DNA from 3 places in the Mesorhizobium sp. LNHC209A00 genome. Region 1 is predicted to be linked to each of the others. Evidence: riboswitches for the same ligand, from Rfam matches in the RefSeq annotation. Region 1 holds a riboswitch; each other region holds the start of a gene.

The links. Region 1 has a riboswitch for thiamine pyrophosphate ahead of X739_RS162540 (YkoF family thiamine/hydroxymethylpyrimidine-binding protein). Riboswitches for the same ligand answer to the same signal wherever they lie in the genome.
Region 2: linked by a shared signal. The riboswitch ahead of thiB (thiamine ABC transporter substrate binding subunit) and the one ahead of X739_RS162540 (YkoF family thiamine/hydroxymethylpyrimidine-binding protein) in region 1 are both predicted to bind thiamine pyrophosphate.
Region 3: linked by a shared signal. The riboswitch ahead of thiC (phosphomethylpyrimidine synthase ThiC) and the one ahead of X739_RS162540 (YkoF family thiamine/hydroxymethylpyrimidine-binding protein) in region 1 are both predicted to bind thiamine pyrophosphate.

The regions. Positions count from the first base shown of each region.
Region 1 is NZ_AYWT01000001.1:706,307-713,815, forward strand. It holds gene X739_RS0133700 (isoprenylcysteine carboxylmethyltransferase family protein) at 1-453, opposite strand, end outside; gene X739_RS162555 (ABC transporter substrate-binding protein) at 713-1,729, opposite strand; gene X739_RS162550 (ABC transporter ATP-binding protein) at 1,722-2,489, opposite strand; gene X739_RS162545 (ABC transporter permease) at 2,486-3,304, opposite strand; gene X739_RS162540 (YkoF family thiamine/hydroxymethylpyrimidine-binding protein) at 3,311-3,919, opposite strand; TPP riboswitch at 3,910-4,023, opposite strand; gene X739_RS162535 (hypothetical protein) at 4,297-4,605, shown strand; gene X739_RS162530 (formyltransferase family protein) at 4,665-5,717, opposite strand; gene msrA (peptide-methionine (S)-S-oxide reductase MsrA) at 6,059-6,577, opposite strand; gene X739_RS162520 (glycosyltransferase family 39 protein) at 6,749-7,509, opposite strand, start outside.
Region 2 is NZ_AYWT01000026.1:32,818-40,326, reverse strand. It holds gene X739_RS138245 (ABC-F family ATP-binding cassette domain-containing protein) at 1-684, opposite strand, end outside; gene X739_RS138250 (thiamine diphosphokinase) at 686-1,345, opposite strand; TPP riboswitch at 1,432-1,546, shown strand; gene thiB (thiamine ABC transporter substrate binding subunit) at 1,590-2,588, shown strand; gene thiP (thiamine/thiamine pyrophosphate ABC transporter permease) at 2,667-4,286, shown strand; gene thiQ (thiamine ABC transporter ATP-binding protein) at 4,279-5,055, shown strand; gene X739_RS138270 (M48 family metalloprotease) at 5,286-6,755, shown strand; gene X739_RS138275 (RNA polymerase factor sigma-32) at 6,772-7,509, opposite strand, start outside.
Region 3 is NZ_AYWT01000033.1:30,792-38,300, reverse strand. It holds gene X739_RS1000000167425 (DUF309 domain-containing protein) at 1-90, opposite strand, end outside; gene pmtA (phospholipid N-methyltransferase PmtA) at 265-861, shown strand; TPP riboswitch at 1,040-1,156, shown strand; gene thiC (phosphomethylpyrimidine synthase ThiC) at 1,259-3,094, shown strand; gene thiO (glycine oxidase ThiO) at 3,091-4,092, shown strand; gene thiS (sulfur carrier protein ThiS) at 4,061-4,258, shown strand; gene X739_RS137385 (thiazole synthase) at 4,262-5,035, shown strand; gene X739_RS137390 (thiamine phosphate synthase) at 5,032-5,637, shown strand; gene X739_RS137395 (hydroxymethylpyrimidine/phosphomethylpyrimidine kinase) at 5,628-6,389, shown strand; gene X739_RS1000000169775 (hypothetical protein) at 6,411-6,584, opposite strand; partial or broken gene X739_RS01000000166885 (IS1595 family transposase) at 6,736-7,316, opposite strand; gene X739_RS137400 (DUF6471 domain-containing protein) at 7,420-7,509, shown strand, end outside.

The DNA.
Region 1 (7,509 bases):
GTAACCGGCATAGATCGGATGCCGCACCAGGCGATAGGCACCGCCGGTCATCACGCCGCGATTGGCGGGCAGGATGGCAAAGGAACGACCCAGCGACAGCTTTCCCCAGATGACGAACCAAAGCGCCATGAATTGAAGCGGGGCGGCGACATAGATGGGGATGATGGGGATGCCTCGTTCCATGGTGATGAAGGCGACACCAAAACTGGCGGTCACCGAAGCGACTACCGCAAGCGGGCTCCAGTCACGCGTCACCGGCCGCCGCGACAGCAGCAGCCAGGTGAAGCTGAGCGTCTCGGAAACCGCCACCAAAGCGATATTGAGCCGGGTGGGGTCCTGCACGAAGTGGTACACGCCCCGGTACACAAACAGCCCCGCGCATGCGAGCGCACAAATGCGAAAGAAGCCTTCCCGCAAGTCGGCCAGGATCTCGCGCTTGCGCGCTTCGGACATCATCCCGCCCTGGTTGGCGCGCTGAAGCGTTTCGCTTTTTGGTGTAAGCAAGGCAAGAACCCCAATGATCCCTCGGGGGGACCTTTGCACGCAACCATTGCTGGGTGGTTAACCGACAAGATCTATCGGCATCAGAACGGCAACTGCGCCGCCGAAAGGCATGCGAGACGCAAAGCACGGCCGTGCGGATTGTCTCCGCTTCGAGGATCGCCAGGAAGGGGTTCCGCCCGAGTCGATCCTCTCCTTAGGGATTGGCCAGCTACCCCAGAAATGTGTTGCTGAAATACCCAGTGAAATCCGAGATCTGGGGCAGAACCTTACCGTCGGCGTCGCGCAGAATGCCGGCGGCGAAGAGGTAGTTGCCGATCGCTTCCATCTTGGCAGTGTCCAACGTCCCGATGGCACCGCTTTGCCCGCGCAGATAATAGCCCTCGATCAGTGCCTTCAGCGAGGCGTGGATCAAGGCCGGATTGGTCAGGGCATCCTTGTTGGCGGCTATCAGCAGCGTGGCGGCCTCCCCTGGATGATCGACGGCGAATTGGTAGCCGCGCCGCGTTGCCTTGATGAAGGACGACGCCAGTTCGGGGTTCGCCTGGAGATACGCTTCGCTCGAAGAGATAAGCGTCGTGTGCTCGTCGGGGACGCCATGGTCGGCATAGACGAAACTGCGCTGCTTGACGCCCCTGAGTTCGGCTTCGACGCCCTCCCAGGTCGACACTTCGAGCGTGAAGTCGACCGAACCGTTGGCCAGCGCCTCGTAGGCGGAAGTGCCCAGCGTCACCGTCTCAAAATCGCCCTTGCCGCCGTCGTGACGGATGATGGTCGAGATCAGCGCCGTCTCCCAGGCGCTGCCGAAACCGCCATAGGTCAGGCCATCTAGATCTTTCGGGCTTTTGATCTCGCTGCGCACGGCATTGAACACCAGCCGGCCTGTCTCGGACTGCACGACGGCATAGACGCCCTGTAAATCGGCCCCTGCGGTCTTCTGGGTGAACAGGCTGATGGTGCCGTTGATCCCGAAATCGGCGACATGGTTGGCGACAAGCGCGCCGGCACCGGTATTGCTGTAGGGCAGGATGTCGACCTCGATGCCGGCTTCCCGATAAAATCCCTTATCGCGGGCGACGAACAGGCCGATGTGGTTGGTGTTGACCGTCCAGTCGAGGGCGACTGTGACCGTCCGCGTTGCCGCGAAGGAGCGGCTCGATCCGGTGATCAGCGGTACGCTGCCGGCAAGGGTGAGCAGCAGGGCTTGCCTGCGCGTCAAGTCAGTCATGGTCATGTCCTTTGGATGGCTGGGGGTTGAGCAAAATGTCGAGAATCTCGACCTCGAGTGCCTCGGCCTGCCGCGTGGCCGCGCTGGCGGGATCGCGCGGGCGCGGCAGCGGCACCTTGATCTCGCGCACGACCCGGGCAGGCCGCGCGGACAGCACATAGATGCGGTCGGACAGGAACAGGGCTTCGCGCACGTCATGGGTGATCAGCAACGCCGTCCAGTGGTGGTGCCGCCACATCTGTTCGAGCCAGCGCTGCATGGCCGCGCGGGTCAGGGCGTCGAGCGCGCCGAACGGCTCGTCGAGCAGCAACATATCGCGTTCCTGCACCACGGTGCGTAAAAGCGCCGTGCGCTGGCGCATGCCGCCCGAGAGCTGCGCTGGAAAGTGCCACTCGAAGCCGGCAAGCCCGAACTCCGCAAACAGCGGAGCCACACGCGTCCGTGCCGCCTTGCGGCTGACGCCTTGCACCTCGAGCCCGAGCGTGGTGTTGTCGAGAATGCGCCGCCACGGCATCAGCGCGTCGCGCTGCGGCATGAAGGCAAAATGCCTGCCATGATCGTCGAGCGGCCCGCCGTTGAAGAACATCTCACCCTCGCCATGCTCGGCGCCGGTCAGAAGCTGAAACAGCGTCGACTTGCCCGCTCCCGAAGGTCCAAGGATCGAGACGAATTCGCCGGCATCGACACGAAGCGAAATGTCGGCGAGCACATCGAGCCCGCCAAACACCTTGCGAACATGCCGCAGTTCGAGCCGGCTCATGCTTCTGGACCTTTTCCAGCGCCTTGCCTGCCAGCGGCTCCTTCCCAGGGCATGGCAAGACGCTGCAGCAGCATCGTCAGCCCGAACAGGATAAGGGTGAGCGCTGCGCTGACGCAGACGGCGGCTAGCACCAGGTCGGGACGGAAATTGTTCTTGGCGTTGAGCATGTAGATGCCCAGCCCTTTGGCCGCGCCCGCATATTCGGCGAAGATGGCGCCGACGACGGCATAGGTAATGGATATCCTGAGGCCAGCGAAGAAATAAGGCAGCGCCGAAGGCAATCGTGCCAGCAAGAAGACACGCCAACGCCCTGCTCCCATGGCACGCAGCATCTGACCGATCTCCACCTCGGTAGCCTCGTAGCCTTGTACCAGCGCGACCAGCATCGGGAAGAACGTGACCAGCGCCACCAGCACGATCTTGGGCGTCAGCCCGAAGCCGAACCACAGCACCACCAATGGCGCGATGGCGACCAGCGGCAAGGTCTGGCTGACTATGAAGATGGGAAACAGCGCGCGCCGCAAAGGCTGGAAGAAGTCGACCAGCATCGACAGCGCGAAGGCGGCGCTGAGCGAACAGGCAAAACCGATCAGCGTGGCGCGGACCGTGGGAACGGCGTTGTCGACCAAGGCTTCACGATTGAGCATCGCCTGTTCGAAGACGCGCGAGGGCGCCGGCAGAACCGTCGGCTTGATGCCGGATATGTTTGCGTACAGTTCCCAGGCCACTAGCACCAAACTGATCGATATCACGGCCGGCGCTGTTTTGGCGAAGAAGCCCGCGACGTTACGCGGGTTGAATGACGATGAGACCACGAGCGTTCAGACGGCAGTGGGACTGTTGGCCGAGACCGTGACATCGAGGGTTACATGGCCGGCGCCGGGCCCGAAGCGGCAGAAGGCTTCATCGAGGGCCGAGAAGATCGCGCCGGCATCGCCGCGCAGCTTGGTGCAGAAATTCTTGGAGCGATCGTAGACGCCGGACTGCTTCAGGAAATCTATGCAGCCATAGATTTCGTCCATGTGGTCGTCAGTACCCATCACATAGAGCGAGAACTGCGCCGCCGCCGGCTGGCCAGTGGCCGGCGCGCCGCGCACCGCGGTGATGGCGGCTTGCTTGCGCGGGCCGAGTGGCCCGGCAGGTCCGCCGAACGTGTCGGAGCGGCAGATCGGATCGTCCGGCTCGCCTGGGCAGCCACGCGAAATGGTGGCCGACAGCACGCAATGCCTGCCGCTGCCAGACGCGGCCACGAAAAGGTCGCGCAGCGCAGGGAATAACACCTCGGGGGCCCCGACCAGCAAGGTCGAGATGTCGTCGGTCTCGATCCTGAGCTTGTCGCGGAACGGATCGAGCGCGCCGAGCGCGCCCAGAATGACGCCGACGAAATCGTCGGCCATTGGATATAGGGAAACCTGTGCGCCTGAAAACATCGCCCGCCTCGCTCCGCTGGTATTACCCAGATCAGCTTCTAGGGTCTGTGGGCTTGCCGCCCCCGTCTCAGCCCCGACCGTACGGAGCACCCCTGTGGATGGGCGCGTTAGAGCATCATTCGGCCGGTTGGGGAAGCTGTTTCTTGGCAAGCCGCGCCAAAGCATTGCTCGAGCGCCAGGGCAATTGGACATCGCCGGCGCGGAAATTTGTCTGGAACCTTCGCCATTTCGAGGGGTTGTCCCACCAGTCGCTGGACGCGATTCCAGGATCAATTTTCCGTTCGGGATTGTGTCAGAACAAGAGATAGAGCGGTTCATGATTTCCGCGAAACCGTGCACCGCTCCCGGCGACGAGTTCACAGAAATGGAGACAAATCATGTTCATGAAAATCCTCGCGGCTTCGGCCTTCACCATTGCCCTTGCAACATCCGCCATGGCGCAAAGCAATAGCGCAGCCGGCGCGGATGGGTCCGGCGGCAGCGGCGAGTCCGTCACTGTGGACCCAAGCACCCCGGCTTCGCCCAGTACGATCGATCCGGGCTCGACCAACAGCACGACCACCACGCCGGGCGACATGAATTCCAATGCGGACAAGAATTGCCCCACCAACCCGCAGGGTGCACAGACGGACGCCAACGGCAACGCCACCGCGCCGACCGTGAACGACAACAACTGCGGAAAGTAGTTTGCCATCGCGATAATGGGAACCGCGGAAGCAGTTTCTGCGGTTCCCATTATTGGGATTCAGTGTCCGCGACTACCCGCCGCCGGCTCTGGTGCCGCTTCACTACCCACCCCGCCAAAGACCCTTAATTCAGCGTACGGTTTGCCGGCCCGCGGGCGTGCGAACGAGGCATATATTTTCATCAGCCGTTTGAGCAGGCGCCCGTAGGTGAGGTGCCGGACCCGGCCATTGGCAAGATCGAACTCCACCGTCCCCCATCGCCTTACCGGACCCTTTCCGGTTGGCGGACCCAGTCGCCTGACCTGGAAGGCCAGCCTGATCTGGCGGTCGGCGACATCCAGATAGATACCGGGTTTAGCGCCCAATACGTGCCACATCCGGGCAACGTGCCCGATCGACATGTCAGACGAAATCGCCATGTGGGCCCGCCCAAGTCGAGCCCAGACGAAATCACCGGCTGGCTGCCGCATCCCCGACACCGAATTCTTGCAATAGGCTGGCGCCACCTCACACACCAACCGGCGCATCGCGCTCGCCACGCTGTCCTCCAAATCCCGCCGCGATGCCCAGTCTGCTTCGGTGAACGGCACTTGTCCGAGGATGTCGCCGTCGTCGAAATTGGCCGACATCTTATGCAGTGTCACGCCGCCATGGACGGCATGCTGGCCATCCGCGACAAGACGATGGAGAGGATGCGGCCCCCGATAGTTGGGCAGCAGTGCCGGATGAAAATTAAGCCCGCCCCTGGGAAAGAGGTCGAGCAACTGCTGTGGGATCAAGGTCGGGAAAGCGAAGCAGATCAGCACATCCGCGGCGATGTCAGGCAGTTGCCGGCCAAGCTCGTTCCAGTCGTAAGGCCGGCGGAATTCGATCAGCTTTACCGGCGTGTTGCCGAGATAGCGTCTGAGCAAAAGCCGGCGCCTCAGCCTGCGCCGAAAATTGCCAATGCTGAAGCCTCTGGACGGGCTTTGAAAACCAGACACGATGATCGCACCAACACGGTTTCCCGCCTCGATCCATCCGGAAAGCAGCGGCCCGGTATAAGCAGAAACATCCAGGACGAAAATTGCATTGAGTTGCCCGGCGAGTGCCGCAGGTTCGGAAGAAATCATCTTCTCAAGCCCAGCGGGGCAAGACATAGCGTCCCCGCGCCAGCAATTCGATCACCGTTACAACTCGGCCAGCCAGGCCCGAAAGCCAGCCAGGCCGGTCAGGCTGCCTTGGAAGAAAGCGGTCCCGCCGCAACACTTGAGAGTCTTTCCCGCTTCACCAACACCGGCTTTTCGTAAATCTTCCTCATGCTAATCCCCAATGATCAATCAACCTACACAGTTGGCCAGCAACGCAGCCAACTGTCAACCGCCGGACGGCGGCCAACAGCCTCTTTATGCGTATGATCCTGGCAATCGACGAGCGTTTACACCCCACCTGCGGCCAAAACGGCTGGTGAACCTTATGAAACCGCCTTTTCACGAACCGGCAGCTTCCAGCCTGGTCTGACGAAATGGCACGTGTAGCCGTTGGGGTATTTCTCAAGATAGTCCTGGTGCTCGGGTTCGGCCTCCCAGAACGCACCGGCCGGCGCGAGTTCGGTGACGACCCTGCCGGGCCACAGGCCGGAGGCGTCGACATCGGCGATAGTGTCCTCCGCCACACGCTTCTGCTCCTCATCGGTGTAGTAGATTGCGGAGCGATAGCTCATGCCGACATCGTTGCCCTGGCGATTGCGCGTCGTCGGATCATGGATCTGGAAGAAGAATTCCAGAAGCTGACGAAAGCTGATTTTCGCCGGGTCGAAGGTGATCTCGATGGCTTCGGCATGCGTGCCATGATTGCGATAGGTAGCGTTCGGCACGTCGCCGCCGCTGTAGCCGACCCGCGTGGCAAGGACTCCCGGGAAGCGCCGGATCAAATCCTGCATGCCCCAGAAGCAACCGCCGGCAAGCACTGCACGTTCGCTCGAAGTCGCCATGTCACGTCTCCTTGAAAGGCAATTCCGGAAGTGTAGCGGCTCTCCGTCGGGAATTGCGCGGCAACAAACTTGGATAGCGCCATAAATGGGCACTGTTGCCTGGTTCGTCCAGTCAGACGAGCGGCCGTCCGGTTGTATTATAGGGAAAAGGATAGCACGAAGCCGTTCGCCCTAGCTGCGCGGATGCCGGGTCCGGCTGCTGGCGGCAGCCGGCAGATGTCGCGTGCCCGGCGGAACCACGGCAAAACTGATCGCCACCGGCGGTGCCTCGCGCGACCAGTTGAAAAGAACGGTCTTGACCGGGATTTTGTCCACCCATGCCAGCAGCCTTGACGGCACGTGACGACCCGACCAGACCATCAGCATGCCGTGATCGCGCAACCGCTGCCTTGTGATCCAGGGTGCGAACCGCATATCGAGATCGGTGAAGATCGACGGCTTGTCATAGGCGTTGAGGCCAGCCAGCATGGCAAGATTGGTGTCGCCACCGACGATGTCGAGCCGGCCCGGCGCCGCCGCGTGCCAGATTGCCTCGGCCTCGTCCGAGATCGGCCGCGCCGGCCAGCAGACTGCGTCCATGCGCCCGCGCACATTGCAGTCCGTCCATCGGATCGCCCCATAGGCGCCCGACATGGCCACGATGCAGATGAAGGCGCAGATCGCCAGCCTTCTCATCTCGGCGGCACCGAGCCGGTGGCCGAGAAAGGCGAGCGCGACGACGCCGACAAGATTGTACATCGGTGCGCCCCAGGCTTCGCCGGTGCCGGTGAACAACGAGACGACCATGATCAGCACCGCCGGTCCAAGCCCCATCCAGCAGAGATAGACGAGCGTGTGGCGCTCGACCGGCACTTGCGGGGCTGGTGAGCGCCGCAACAGCCCTGATAGCGCCAACACCAGGAGAAAGCCGGAAAGGCCCGCCATCTGGACGC
Region 2 (7,509 bases), on a different contig from region 1:
GCGCACGATCTGGCGGCCGAGCTTGTGCTGCTCGCGCTCTTCCTCTTCCAGTACTAGGTCGCGCCATTCCTCGAAATGACCAAAGCCCTTGTCCAGCCTGCGCGTCTGGCCGCGATCGAGCCAGACTGTGGCGCGCGACACGCGCTCGAGGAAGCGGCGATCATGGGAGATGACGATGAGCGCGGAGGAAGTCCGGATGAGCTCTTCCTCCAGCCATTCAATGACAGATAAATCAAGATGGTTAGTCGGCTCATCAAGAAGCAGGATGTCGGGCTCAGGCGCCATGACGCGGGCAAGCGCGGCGCGCCTGGCCTCTCCGCCGGACAGGTCGCCAGGCCGTTCTTCGCCCGACAGGCCGAGATGCTCCATCAGATAGCTGGCGCGGTAGGGATCGTCGGCGGGCCCGAGCCCGGCCTCGACATAGGCGCGCACGGTGGCAAAGCCGTCCATGTCGGGCATTTGCGGCAGATAACGCACCGTCGCCGAAGGCTGGCGGAACACCTCGCCGTCCTGTGGCTCGATCAGGCCGGCGGCGATCTTGAGCAGCGTCGACTTGCCGGATCCGTTACGGCCGACCAGCGCAATCTTGTCGCCGGCCGAAGCGGTCAAGGCGGCGCCGTCGAGCAGTGGCGCGCCGCCAAAGGTCAGTCTTATCCCGTCGAGATTGAGAAGAGGCGGGGCCATGTCAGCTTTCGGGCAATGGATAGGGATGGGCGAGCAGCAGCGCGCGGCCATGGCCGAGCGCGATGTCGAGGCGGCCCCCGGTCTTGCCGAACTTGACCTCGTTGGAAATGGTCAGTGACGAACCGAATGCCACCTCAACCTTGTCGAGCGGCCATTTGGCGCCCGTGACGGTCAGGCCGGAGAGTTCGGAGAAGCCGAGAATCGAGAGCAGCGTGCCGTCGGCATAATCGAAGCCGGCCCTACCGGGCAGCAAGGGAACACCTTCCTGGGCGCCGCTGGTCAGACACACATCCATTCCGGCCTCGGCCAGCCGCAGGCCAAGCGCCAGATGCAGGAAGGCGTGGTCGGCGCGCTTGCCGCCGAATGCGCCCGCCAGCACAAGGCGGGTCGCCCCGCGCTCCAGTGCGGCCGCGATCGCCAGTTCTCCGTCGGTCTTGTCCTTTTCCGCCGGGAAGGTTTGCCGCGGCACGGCGGCGAGGTCGGCGGGCAGATCAGCCGGAACCGAGTCGAAATCACCCACCCACAGTTCCGGCACGAGGCCCAGCATCCGCGCATGGCCAATGCCGGCGTCGGCGGCGATGACGCGCGAGCCTTCGACCTGGCGGTCGAGCCGAGGCGTGCGGATGAGATCGCCGCCAAGCAGGATGGTGAATATGCTCATATCCCGTCGCCTTACCAGCCCGGCACCGGAAACGGAAGGCGGCAAAGTCCCACTTGCGCGGGTCATCGGCCCGGCCTATGTGTCGAAACGCTCTAACGGGGTGCCGGACGCGAATTTCGCGGGCCGGCTGAGAGGCAGTCTCGCCAACCCGCTGAACCTGATCCGGTTTGTACCGGCGGAGGGATTAGACGTTTCGGACACTCCGACGCCTCAATTCCTTTCAACGCAAACGAAGGAGGCGCCGATGCGCACGCTTTTATATTCTCTGATCGCCGCCACGGCAGTGACCCTGTCCGGGCCGGCCTTGGCCAAGGACAAGCTCACCGTCTACACCTATGAGAGCTTCACCGCCGACTGGGGTCCCGGTCCCGTGGTGAAGAAGGAATTCGAGGCAGAATGCGGCTGCGATCTCGAGTTCGTCTCGGTCGCCGATGGCGTGGCGCTGCTCAACCGCGTCAAGCTGGAAGGCGCTTCGACCAAGGCCGACATCGTGCTCGGTCTCGACACCAATCTCACCGCCGATGCCAAGGCCTCGGGCCTGTTCGCGCCACATGGCGCAGTGACGGACGTCAACGTGCCGGGTGGCTGGAGCGACGGTACTTTTGTTCCCTTCGACTATGGCTACTTCGCCGTCGTCTACGATACCCAGAAGCTGAAGTCCCCGCCGAAAAGCCTGAAGGATTTGGTGGAGGGTAGCGCCGACGACAAGATCGTCATCCAGGACCCGCGCACATCGACGCCCGGTCTCGGACTGCTGTTGTGGGTGAAGGCGGTCTATGGCGACAAGGCGCCCGAGGCCTGGGCCAAGCTCAAGACCAAGGTGCTGACCGTGACGCCGGGCTGGAGCGAGGCCTATGGCCTGTTCACCAAGGGCGAGGCGCCGATGGTGCTGTCCTACACCACCTCGCCAGCCTACCACATGGTCGCCGAGAACACCGAGCGCTATCAGGCGGCGTCGTTCGAGGAAGGCGAATATCTGCAGATCGAGGTCGCGGGCATCACCATGACCGGCGCCAAGAATCCGCTGGCGGAAAAGTTCATGGCCTTCATGACCGGACCGAAATTCCAGGAAGCCATTCCCGAGACCAACTGGATGTTCCCGGCCGGCAAGACCGACAAGCCGCTCAACCCCGCCTTCGACAAACTGGTCAAGCCGACCAAAACCTTGCTGTTCAGCCCGGAGGAGGTGGCGGCCAACCGCAAGGCTTGGGTCGATGAATGGCTGGCGGTGATGAGCAAGTAGCTTTTGTGGGCTAATCTCGTGACATGACCGCTCTACGGCGACGCTCCCTAAGCTTCACCCAATCGTTGATGGTGCGGCGTGCAAACCCGCTCTGATACCCGCATCACAGCCGGCATCATAGGGCTCGCCGCCATCGCCATTTTGATCGGCGGCGCGTTTGCGGGGCTGCTTGTGGAAGGTGCTCGCGATTTTTCCGGCGCTTGGGCCGCGTTCGATCCCTACCTGTTCCGGGTCGTGCGGTTCACGCTCTTGCAAGCGGCCCTGTCGACGCTGCTCTCGGTCGGGCCGGCCCTGTTCGTGGCGCGGGCGCTGTCGCGGCATCCACGGTTTTTCGGCCGTGCCTTCATCTTGCAGCTCTTCGCTGTGCCGCTGGCGCTGCCGGCGATAGTCGCGGCGCTCGGCATCCTGGCGCTTTATGGCCGCGCCGGCTATTTCGCGGGCCTGTTCAACTGGGTTGGCGGCCAGGGTTGGCCGGGCATCTATGGCCTGTCCGGCATTCTCGTCGCGCATGTCTTCTTCAATCTGCCGCTGGCCACACGTCTGCTCCTCGAGGCGCTGCAGACCATTCCCTCCGACCAATGGCGGCTGGCGAGCCAGCTCGGCATGGGGGCGCGGCCGGCATTCCGGCTGATCGAGTGGCCGACGCTGCGTGCTGCGCTGCCCGGTGTCGCCGGACTTGTCTTCATGCTGTGCATCACATCCTTCACCATCGTGCTGACGCTCGGCGGCGGGCCGGGCGCGACGACGCTCGAAGTCGGCATCTATCAGGCATTGCGCTTCGATTTCGATCCCGCGAGGGCTGTTGCGCTGACACTGCTGCAGATCGCCTTGACCTTCATCGTGGTGCTGACGTTGACCCGGCTCGGAGCCGACGTCGTCGGCGACGCCAACCTGCCGGTCGCGCCGCGCCGCTACCTCTCCGTCAACAGGACTGAAGCTTGGCTGAACGCGACGCTCATCGTGTTGGCCTTGCTCTTCGTCGCCGGGCCGATGGTGGCGACCGTGGCGGCCGGACTTGGCGCCGACCTCGGCCGGCTTGCCGGCGAGGCCAGTGTCCGTCAGGCGACGCTGACCAGTGCTGTACTCGCTTTCCTATCGGCATTGCTTTCGGTGATGCTTTCGCTGGCATTGACCATGGCGCGCAGGGCGCTGGCGTCGAACCGCCGCTTCGGGGCAAGGACACTGCTCGAAGAGGCCACCGATACCGGCGCTGGGTTCGTCCTGGTCGTGCCGCCGATCGTCGTCGGCGCCGGCTGGTTCCTGTTGCTGCGCCATGTCGGCGATGTCTTTGCCATCGCCCCGCTCATGGTCGTCACCGTCAACGCTGTCATGGCGATGCCTTTTGCGCTGCGCGCCATCCGTCCCGCCTATGATGCGGCAAGCGAGCGGCACGAGCGGCTCTGTGCGCAGCTCGGAATTTCCGGCTGGTCAAGACTGTGGTTGGTCGACTGGCCGACGTTGCGGCGCCCGCTGGCCACCGCTTTTGCCTTCGCCATGGCACTGTCGCTCGGCGATCTCGGCGTCATCGCCCTGTTCGGCAGTGATTCCGTGCAGACCTTGCCCTACCTTCTCCTGGCGCGCATGGGCAGCTACCGAACCGAGGACGCCGCCGGCTTGGCGCTGCTGCTCGGCCTTGTCTGCCTGGGATCGGTGCTGGCGGCGGACCGGCTGGGAAAGGAGACGGCCAGCAATGTCTGACGAGGCGGGTGGCGGCAAAGGGGTTTCGGTGCGGCTGGACAAGGTTTCGTTCAGCTATGGCGAGGCGTTGTTCGCCTTCGATGCCGAGTTCACGGCGGGGCAAATCACCGCCATCATGGGACCGAGCGGCTCCGGAAAGTCGACGTTGCTCAATCTGGTGGCCGGGTTCGAGCCGCCGCGATCCGGCCGCGTGCTGATCGGCGGGGCCGATGTCAGCACCGCGCCACCGGCGACGCGGCCGGTGTCGATGGTTTTTCAGGAAAACAACCTTTTCGCGCATCTTTCCGTCGAGCAGAATGTCGGGCTCGGCCGTTCGCCATCGTTGCGGCTAGCCGAAGCCGACCGCGCTGCGATCACCGATGCGCTTGCGCGCACCGGCCTTGCCGGCAAGGAGAAGCGGCTGCCGCGCGAACTTTCCGGCGGTGAGCGCCAGCGCGTCGCCCTGGCTCGCGTGCTGGTGCGTGACCGCCCGGTGTTGCTGCTCGACGAGCCTTTCGCTTCGCTTGGGCCCGCCTTGCGAGACGATATGCTCGACCTCGTTGCCGGCCTGCATGCCGAGCGTGGCATGACGGTACTGTTCGTCACGCATCAGCCGCAAGATGCCCGCCGCATCGCTCGGAGGCTGGTGTTTCTCGAGAACGGCGCCGTCGCCGCTATCGGCACGGCAGATGATTTCTTTGCCGGGGCTGGTCCGGAGGCATTCCGGCGCTATATCGGAGCCGGTGGCGGGGGTGCTTTATCACGAGATATTGCCCGGAAGCGGACATAATTTACGCTCAAACCGGCCCGACGCGATGTGGCGCTTGCTTGCCATGACTGGAGTAGTGTGGCTAGGTCCGCCCGATACCGGTCCGGCACAGGCCGTGATTTGCCTACAGCTTCCGCCGCATGCTTCGAGGGGCGCGTGACGGATACTGTAGCAGTTTTGTTTTGCGCATGTGGTCATGCGCAGGGACCTGAAAGGAAGCCGTTCTGGCGATCGGCGTTGACAGGCTACGAATGAACCCGCTGGCGCGCTTTATGGCGCTGGCCGGCTTTGCCGTGGCGCTGGCAAGCTGCCAGATGTTCACGCCTCCGGAAGTGCAGGAATCAGGCTTCCAGCCATCCGACAAGCCGATCACGGTCGACAATGTCGCCGCCAACAACAAGCTCGCGGAACTCGCCAAGGCGCAGCATCCGCGCATCCTGGCGACCTATGGCGGCGAATATTCAGATCCCAAGCTCGAACGCATGGTGGCCAAGGTGGTCGGCAATTTGACCGTGGTGTCGGCGAACCCGACCCAGACCTACCGCATCACCATCCTCAATTCGCCCAACGTCAACGCCTTCGCGCTGCCGGGCGGCTATCTCTACATAACGCGCGGCCTCTTGGCGCTGGCCAATGACTCGTCCGAGCTCGCCGCCGTCATCGCGCATGAGATGGGCCACGTCACCGCCAATCATGGGCTGCAGCGCCAGCAGCTGGAGGCCGAGGAAGGTCTGGCGACCAAGGTCGTTTCCGATGTGCTTGGCGACAGCCCGACCGCCAAGGCTGCACTTATCCGCGGCAAGCTCAGGCTGGCGCAGTTCTCGCGCAACCAGGAGCTTGAGGCTGACGCCATCGGTATCAAGTCGATCGGCGAAGCCGGCTACGATCCCTATGCCGCCGGCCGCTTCCTGCAGTCGATGTCGGCCTATACCGATTTCCGCTCGATCAGCGGCGCCACCGACGCCAGCCTCGACTTCCTGGCGACGCACCCCAACACGCCGCAACGCATCGATTTGGCACAGCGTCACGCCCGACAGTTCGGTGCGCCCGGCTTCGGTACACGCGACCGCGATTCCTTCCTCGCCGGCATAGACGGCCTGCTTTACGGCGACACGCCGGAAGAGGGCTATGTGCGCGGTGAAACCTTCCTGCATCCAGGCTTGGGCGTGTCGTTCACGGTGCCGGACGGTTTCATCATCGACAATTCGGCGGCGGCGGTGACGGCGACCGGCCCCGGCGATATAGCGATCCGCTTCGACGGTGTTTCGATAGACAAGAATCGCGCCCTGACCGACTATATCAGAAGCGGCTGGGTGGCCGGCCTCGACGACAGCACCGTCAAGCAGGAAACCATCAACGGCAATGAGGCGGCGACCGCGCATGCAGGCGCCGAAGGCTGGCAGTTCGATATCGCCGTGATCCGCGCCGGCGGTCAGGTCTACCGATTGCTGACGGCCGCCCCTTCGGCCAGCACCTCGCTTGAAACGGTGGCGCGCTCGGTCAGCGGCTCCTTCCGCATCCTCAGCCCCGCCGAGAAGGCGGCACTGAAACCACTGCATATTCGCGTGCTCACCGTGCAGCCGGGACAGACGATGGGGTCGCTTGCCGCGCAGATGGTTGGCGTCGACCGCAAGCTCGACCTGTTCCGCGTGCTCAATGCGCTGTCGCCGGGGGCCGCGGTTTCGGCCGGCGACAAGGTCAAGATCGTCACCGACAAATAAAAGCTCGAGCGGGAGATCAGGCGGCCGTCGCCATGAATTCCGGATTCTGCTTCACCAGGGCGACCTTGAGCTTTTCCATGGCGCGCGCCTCGATCTGGCGGACACGTTCCTTGGAGATGCCGAGCGTCTCGCCGAGCGCCTCTAGCGTGGCCCCCTCATCATTCAGCCGGCGTTCCTCGATGATCCTGAGTTCACGCGCGTTGAGCGCGTGAAGCGCTTCCTTGAGCCAGAGCGAGCGGCGCGCGACATCGATTTTGTCGCCGACAATTTCGTCGGGCAAGGGATCGTCCGAGACCAGAAAATCCATCCGCTCGGTGCCGCCCGCATCGTCGGCCAGCGGTACGTTCAGCGAAGAATCCGGAGCCGACAGCCGTGAATCCATCATCGCCACATCAGCCTCGGAGACACCAAGCGCAACCGACACCTCGCGGTAGAGATTTGTATTGGACAGCGGCTCGGCGCCGTTCGCCAGACGCGCACGCAAGCGTCTGAGATTGAAGAACAGGGCTTTTTGCGCCGAACTGGTGCCGCCGCGCACAATCGACCAGTTGCGCAGGATGTAGTCCTGCATCGAGGCGCGGATCCACCACGTCGCGTAGGTCGAGAACCGCACCTCGCGCTCCGGTTCAAAACGTGCGGCGGCCTCCAGCAGTCCGACATGGCCTTCCTGAACCAGATCGCCGAGCGGCAGCCCGTAGTGGCGGAATTTCGAGGCCATGGAAATAACCAGCCGCATGTGGGCAACCGTGATGCT
Region 3 (7,509 bases), on a different contig from region 1:
TCGGTAACTGTGGCCCAAAGGATCACGCACCGGATGCGGATATTTGCCGGGCAGATACGCATAGCTCGGGAAACTTTTTTCGGGCAGCAAGCGAGGGCGAGACATAGGCCCAGCAAACATGAAAGTGCGTTAAGGGGCAATTCATGCTGACCGCGTCGTGACACGCAAGCAGTCTTAACGGGCTTGTAAAGGGTGTCGAGATTGGCCAAAACGCGCTTTGCCAAATTCATGACGTTGGGTAAGCGGCTGACGCAAGGAGAAGATATGATTTTGCGACTGAAGGAGCGGCTCGGCAAAAGGTTTGAGGAAGAAGTTGAATTCTTCAAAGGCTGGCAGAAGGACAAGAAGGGCGTGGGAGCCCTTATTCCCACTTCGGTTTATGCGGCACGCCGGATGGCAAGCGTGGTGAACCCACGGTCAGGATTGCCAATTCTGGAGCTTGGCGCGGGAACCGGTGTCATCACAAAGGCGATCCTGGCTAGGGGAATCAAGCCGCACCAGCTGGTTTCAGTCGAATATTCCAGGATTTTCTACGACGGCCTGGTGCAACGCTTCCCGAATGTGGACTTCAGATTGGGCGACGCATTTGCGCTGGACGAAGCTCTGGGTGAGCGCAAAGGTGAACAGTTCGATTGCGTTATAAGTGCAGTCCCGCTGTTGAGCTTTCCAATGCAACAGCGTGTCGCGCTGGTTGAGGATCTGCTCGCCCGTATTCCTGCCGGCCGGCCCGTGATTCAGATCACATACGGACCTCTGTCGCCGGTGATCAAGATGCCAGACCGTTACGTGGTTTCCCACTATGACTTCGTCGTCCGCAACATACCGCCGGCACAGCTCTGGACTTATCGTCGAGCAGTCTAGCCAAATCTGGACGGTTTCCTTCTCTGAGGGTTCCGCTGAGTGGTGGCCTTGCACCCAAATAGGATGTGGAACAGAGCAGGGGCAGATGCCTGATTGCCAAGAAGACGACGCGGTCCTTGATTTGACAGTGGGCGGGCCAAATGCGCTTGACAAAGCCGCGCCGGCCCGTTCAACCTGAGGCATTCACCAGGGGAGTCCCGGCAAGGGGCTGAGATACTGCTGGCTTTCGCGGCGCAGTGACCCGTTGAACCTGATCCAGTTCATACTGGCGTAGGGACGGTGCAAGCGCTTTGCGGGAGTTTACGCCCGAGGTCCTGTTTCGGCAGGTCTACAGAAGCGTCTTTTCATCCTTCCGGCACAGAACTGGGTCTCCAATGCATGAGCAAAGGAGCTCAAGATGAATGCCCTCACCCCCGCAGTGTCGACGGGACCGCTGCCCGCCTCCCGGAAAATCCACAAGCTCGGTACCATCCACTCGCAGATCAGGGTGCCGATGCGCGAAATCTCCGTCCATCCGACGGCGGGCGAACCGCCCGTCATCGTCTACGATCCGTCCGGCCCCTATACCGACCCGACAGTCGAAACCAGCATCGAAAAGGGCCTCGCGCGGATTCGCCATAAATGGGTTATCGCGCGGGGCGATGTCGAAGCCTATGACGGCCGCCATGTCCGGCCGGAAGACAACGGATTCGCGGTGGGCGAACGCCTGACACCGGAGTTTCCCGTTCGCAACCGGCCGCTCAGAGCCAAGGCCGGCAAGGCGGTGACACAGCTTGCCTATGCGCGCGCCGGCGTCATCACACCCGAAATGGAGTTCGTCGCCATCCGCGAGAACCTTGGTCGCGAGATCCTGCGCGGAAAGCTTGAGCGCGACGGCGAGGCTTTCGGCGCGACGCTGCCCGATTTCGTCACACCCGAATTCGTGCGCGACGAGGTGGCGCGCGGACGCGCGATCATTCCCGCCAACATCAATCATCCCGAGAGCGAGCCGATGATCATCGGTCGCAATTTTCTGGTCAAGATCAACGCCAACATCGGCAACTCCGCCGTCACATCGTCGATGGCCGAAGAGGTCGAAAAGATGGTGTGGGCGATCCGCTGGGGCGCCGATACGGTGATGGACCTGTCGACCGGCCGCAACATCCACAACATCCGCGAATGGATCGTTCGCAACTCGCCGGTGCCGATCGGCACGGTGCCGCTCTACCAGGCGCTCGAGAAGGTTGGCGGCATTGCCGAGGATCTGACCTGGGAGGTGTACCGCGACACGCTGATCGAACAGGCCGAGCAAGGCGTCGACTATTTCACCATCCACGCCGGCGTGCGGCTGCATTACATCCCGCTGACCGTCAACCGGGTGACGGGTATCGTCTCGCGCGGCGGCTCGATCATGGCCAAATGGTGCCTGCACCATCACCGGGAAAGCTTCCTCTACGAGCACTTCGCGGAGATCTGCGACATCTGCCGCGCTTATGACGTCTCCTTCTCGCTCGGCGACGGCCTTCGTCCCGGCTCGATCGCCGATGCCAACGACGCGGCGCAGTTCGCCGAGCTGGAAACGCTTGGCGAGCTGACGCAGATCGCCTGGGCGAAGGATTGCCAGGTGATGATCGAGGGGCCTGGCCACGTGCCGATGCACAAAATCAAGGCGAACATGGACAAGCAACTCGCCGTCTGCGGCGAGGCGCCTTTCTATACGCTCGGACCGCTGACGACCGACATCGCGCCGGGCTACGACCACATCACCTCAGGCATCGGCGCCGCGATGATCGGCTGGTTCGGCACCGCCATGCTCTGCTACGTCACGCCCAAGGAGCATCTCGGCCTTCCCGATCGCAACGACGTCAAGATCGGCGTGATCACCTACAAGATAGCCGCCCACGCCGCCGACCTGGCGAAGGGCCATCCGGCAGCGAAAGTCAGGGATGATGCGCTTTCCCGCGCGCGCTTCGAGTTCCGCTGGGAGGACCAGTTCAACCTGTCGCTCGATCCCGAAACGGCGCGGTCCTTCCATGACCAGACCTTGCCCAAGGAGGCGCACAAGGTGGCGCATTTCTGCTCGATGTGCGGGCCGAAATTCTGCTCGATGCGTATCTCCCACGACATCCGCGCCGAGGCACAGAAAGAGGGCATGGCGGCGATGGCGGCGAAATACCGCGAGGGCGGCGATCTCTACCTGCCGGCGGACGAGACCGGCGCACCGCTCATACCTCAGCCACGTGAGCCATCATGAAGGTCTTGGTCAAAGGGGCCGGCATTGCCGGCCTCACCGCCGCCTTCGAGTTCGCCGCACGCGGCGCGGCGGTTACCGTTGCCGAGACAAGGCCTGCCCTTGGGGGCAATGCGTCGTGGTTCGCCGGTGGCATGCTGGCGCCGTGGTGCGAGCGTGAAAGCGCCGAGCAGCCGGTGCTGGATCTCGGACGTGACGCCGCCGACTGGTGGGACGCCGCAACGCCCGGCTTGGTAGCACGACGGGGAACGCTGGTCTTGGCCGCGCCGCGCGATGTGGGCGAGCTCGACCGGTTCGCCAGCCGCACGACGGGCTATCGGCGCGTCGAGGAAGATGAAATTGCCTTGCTGGAGCCCGACTTAGCCGGCCGCTTCCGCCGCGGATTGCTCTTCCCCGCTGAGGGCCATCTTGATCCGCGCCAGGCGATGGCAGCACTTCATGACAAGCTCGCGGCCACGGGTGTTGAATTCCACTTCGGCGCCGACGCCCAGCATGTTTTTGGTTTCGATCGTCAGATCGACTGTACGGGAATGGCGGCACAAAATGACTGGCTGCGCGGCGTTCGCGGCGAAATGCTCACCCTGCGTACCCCTGATATGTCGCTGTCGCGCCCTGTCAGGCTGCTGCATCCGCGCTTTCCACTGTACGCAGTGCCGCGCACCGACCACCGTTTCATGATTGGTGCGACGATGATTGAAAGCCAGTCCGGCGGACCGGTCACGGCGCGCTCCATGATGGAGCTGCTGGGTACCGCCTATGCCCTCCACCCGGCCTTTGGGGAGGCCGAGATCGTTGAAACCGGTGTCGGCGTCCGCGCAGCCTTTCCCGACAATTTGCCGCGCGTCGAAACGAACGGTGAAATCATCGCGATCAACGGGCTCTATCGTCACGGTTTTCTCCTGGCTCCCGCCATGGCGCGCCAGGCTGCCGACCTGGTTTTCAGTCAAGACAGAACCAAGGAGCTTGCTCATGAAACTGATGGTCAACGGCGAAGCGCATGAGGTTGCCGCCACAACGCTGGAGGCGCTGCTTGCCGCGCTTGACTATGAGGGCGATTGGCTCGCGACCGCCGTCAACAACGACCTCGTGCACAAATCCAACCGGGCGGAATTCCAGTTGAACGACGGCGACCGGATTGAAATCCTCTCGCCCATGCAGGGCGGCTAGGCCATGATCGAGCTTTATGGAGCCGAGCTTCCGTCGCGCCTGCTTCTTGGCACGGCTCAATATCCTTCGCCGGCCATCCTTGCCTATGCAGTCAGGGCTTCGGGCACGGCGGTGGTGACCGTCTCGTTGCGCCGTGAAATGGCAGGCGGCAGGGCTGGCGAAGAATTCTGGTCGTTGATCCGCTCGCTTGGTGTCAGAATCCTGCCCAACACTGCTGGCTGCCACTCCGTCAAGGAAGCGGTCACGACCGCACAAATGGCGCGCGAAGTCTTCGGTACGAACTGGGTAAAGCTCGAAGTGATCGGCAACCATGACACGCTGCAGCCGGATGTTTTCGGTCTGGTCGAAGCCGCCCGCATCCTGTGCGAGGACGGTTTTGCTGTATTCCCCTATACCACCGCCGACCTTGTCGTTGCCGAGCGGCTGCTTGCGGCGGGCTGCAAGGTCTTGATGCCGTGGTGCGCACCGATCGGTTCCGCTCTCGGACCGATCAACATCACGGCGCTGCGCTCGATGCGCGGACATTTCCCTGATGTTCCGCTGATCGTGGATGCGGGGCTCGGACGGCCATCGCACGCGGCAGCCGTCATGGAGCTCGGCTTTGACGCCGTACTCCTGAACACCGCGGTCGCCAAGGCGGCCGATCCGGTCGGCATGGCGCGTGCGTTCGGCAAGGCGGTCGAGGCCGGTCGTGAAGCTTTCAGCTCGGGAATGCTCGAACCGCGCGACGTCGCCGTGCCGTCGACGCCGACAATTGGCAGGGCGGTTTTTTCATGAAGCTCGATCCGTTCTACCTGATCGTCGACAGCGCCGCCTGGATCGAACGCCTGGTGCCGCTTGGCGTCAAGCTGGTTCAGTTGCGCATCAAGGATAGGGACGAGGCCACGCTGCGGACGGAAATCCGCCGCGCGAACGGCGTCTGCGCGGTCCATGGTTGCCAACTGATCGTCAACGACTATTGGCGCACGGCAATTGAGGAAGGCTGCGACTTCGTCCATCTCGGCCAGGAGGATTTGGCTGCGGCCGACCTGCTGGCGATTAAGTACGCCGGATTGAAGCTCGGGCTTTCCACGCACGATCATCTAGAACTGGAAACGGCCATCGCTGCCGAGCCCGACTATATCGCGCTCGGCCCCATCTATCCCACCGTCCTGAAGCAGATGAAATGGGCGCCGCAAGGGCTCGAGCGGATCAGCGAGTGGAAGCATCGGGTGGCGCCGATCCCATTGGTCGCCATTGGCGGCCTCAACCCCGACCGGCTCGACGGTGTCTTCGAGGCTGGTGCGGACAGCGCGGCGGTGGTCACCGACATCACGTTGAATGCCGATCCCGAAGCGCGCACGCGAGAATGGATCGAAAAGACAAAGCCATGGCGCTGAGGCGAGAACCGCATGTGCTCGTGGTCGGCGGATCTGACTCCAGCGGTGGAGGCGGAATAGCACGCGATATCGAGACGATCTCTTCCATTGGCGTGCGCACCTGCCTTGCTGTCACCGCGCTAACGGTGCAGACGCACCATGCGGTCATGGAAATCCACTCTATGCAACCCGGTCTGGTGGCCGGTCAGATGCGTGCGGGGTTGCAGGCCAACAAAGTGGCGGCCATCAAGATCGGGATGCTCGCCACGGTGGAGATCGTCATTGCGGTTGCCGGAGTGCTGCGCGAAAACCCGCAGGTGCCGGCAGTGCTCGACCCGGTGCTGGCGTCGACGTCAGGCCGGGCGCTCCTGGAAGCCGGCGCCATCGCCGCCATGAAACGCGACCTGATGCCCCTTTGCCGTCTGGTCACCCCCAATCTCTTCGAGCTGGCACTCCTTGTTGGCTCGGAGCGGGCAGTGGATGAGGACGGCGTAGTGTGGCAAGGCCAGGAATTTCTGACAGCCGGCGCGCGGGCTCTGCTGATCAAGGGCGGCCATGCATCGGGACCGCAATCAACCGATATTCTGTTGCGCCCCGATCACGAACCAGTCCGCTTTGACACGCCGCGTCTTGCCGCATCGATGCGCGGGACGGGCTGCATGCTGGCCAGCTCGATTGCGGCACATCTGGCGAAGGCGCAATCAATCGAGTACGCCGTGCGCCAGGGCAAGCTCTTTGTGTTAGAAAAGCTTCGGAAAACCCCAGCCGAATAGCCGTAGAGCCGGCTCAAGCGTTCAGCGGCTGACGCTGAAATGGAAGCCGTAGCCCTCCTGCCCTTTTTTCACAGGGCGTGACGGGATGAGGCCGCTTTGCAGATCGGAATTCAGCGGCGCCGAGACAAGCTGCCCTGCCAGGCCGGGAAAGTAACGGGACTCTTCCTGCGGCGAAGCGCACTGCCAGTCAGGCATGGGGATGCACTTGTGCGGTCTTATGTAGCAAAAGCACCAACTTCCCGCGCGCTCTTTTTGGTGGGTTCCCATAAAATCCGGGGATGCCGAGAGTTGCCCCTATCCTTCGCTCGACCGATACGAACACGCCATCAACACGCTCTTCGCGATGACGGATGAACGTCAAAGTGCGGCCGGCGCGCTCGCGAAGGGCGATTACAACGCGGCGGCGGTCTGACTGGTTCTCCTTCATGCGGCGGTCCTTGCGGTCCTCTACGCGGTTCTCAGGGCGCACCACGCCACCAAAGTATGCGCCATCAACCTCGACCTCGCCTTTGAGGGTTTCGTTCTTGGTTTCAGCCGACAGGGCTTCGCGCAGCTTGTAAGCCAGCACGAACGCGGTCTTGTATTGAACGTCCAGATCGCGAGAGAACTGGACCGCCGACATGCCCCTTGGCTCCGTTGACGAACAGGCAGATCGCGGCGAGCAGATCAACAAACGACAGCTTGCGCGAGGCGAAGATTGTGCCGCTCGTAACCGAGAACTGCGCACCGCAAGCGGCGCACTTGAACTTGCGACGGGTCGGAATGTCGTAATGATCCAGGCATCCGCATTTCGGGCAAACAGGCTCGCCTTGCGCCGAAGCCCAACGAAGGCGCTTGAACGTGTCGTAAGCCTTTTCCTCGCCGCCCTTGAAATCTCTTTTGAGAAAGGGTGCGGCTTTCGGCGGAAAGGAGGAAGTGTTGGGCCATTGTCATCATATCCGGTGATATTGTTCACCGTATATGCGACTTTCATCAATCAAATACAAGGGCATATATCATCGAATGTGATGGTATTTTTTGAGGCGAGGATATGGCACGCAAGGAGGACCCGCAGACCGTCGAATACGAGACGAAAGCCAAGAACCTTTTGAAGTCAGAATTGAAGCGGAAGGGCGTCACC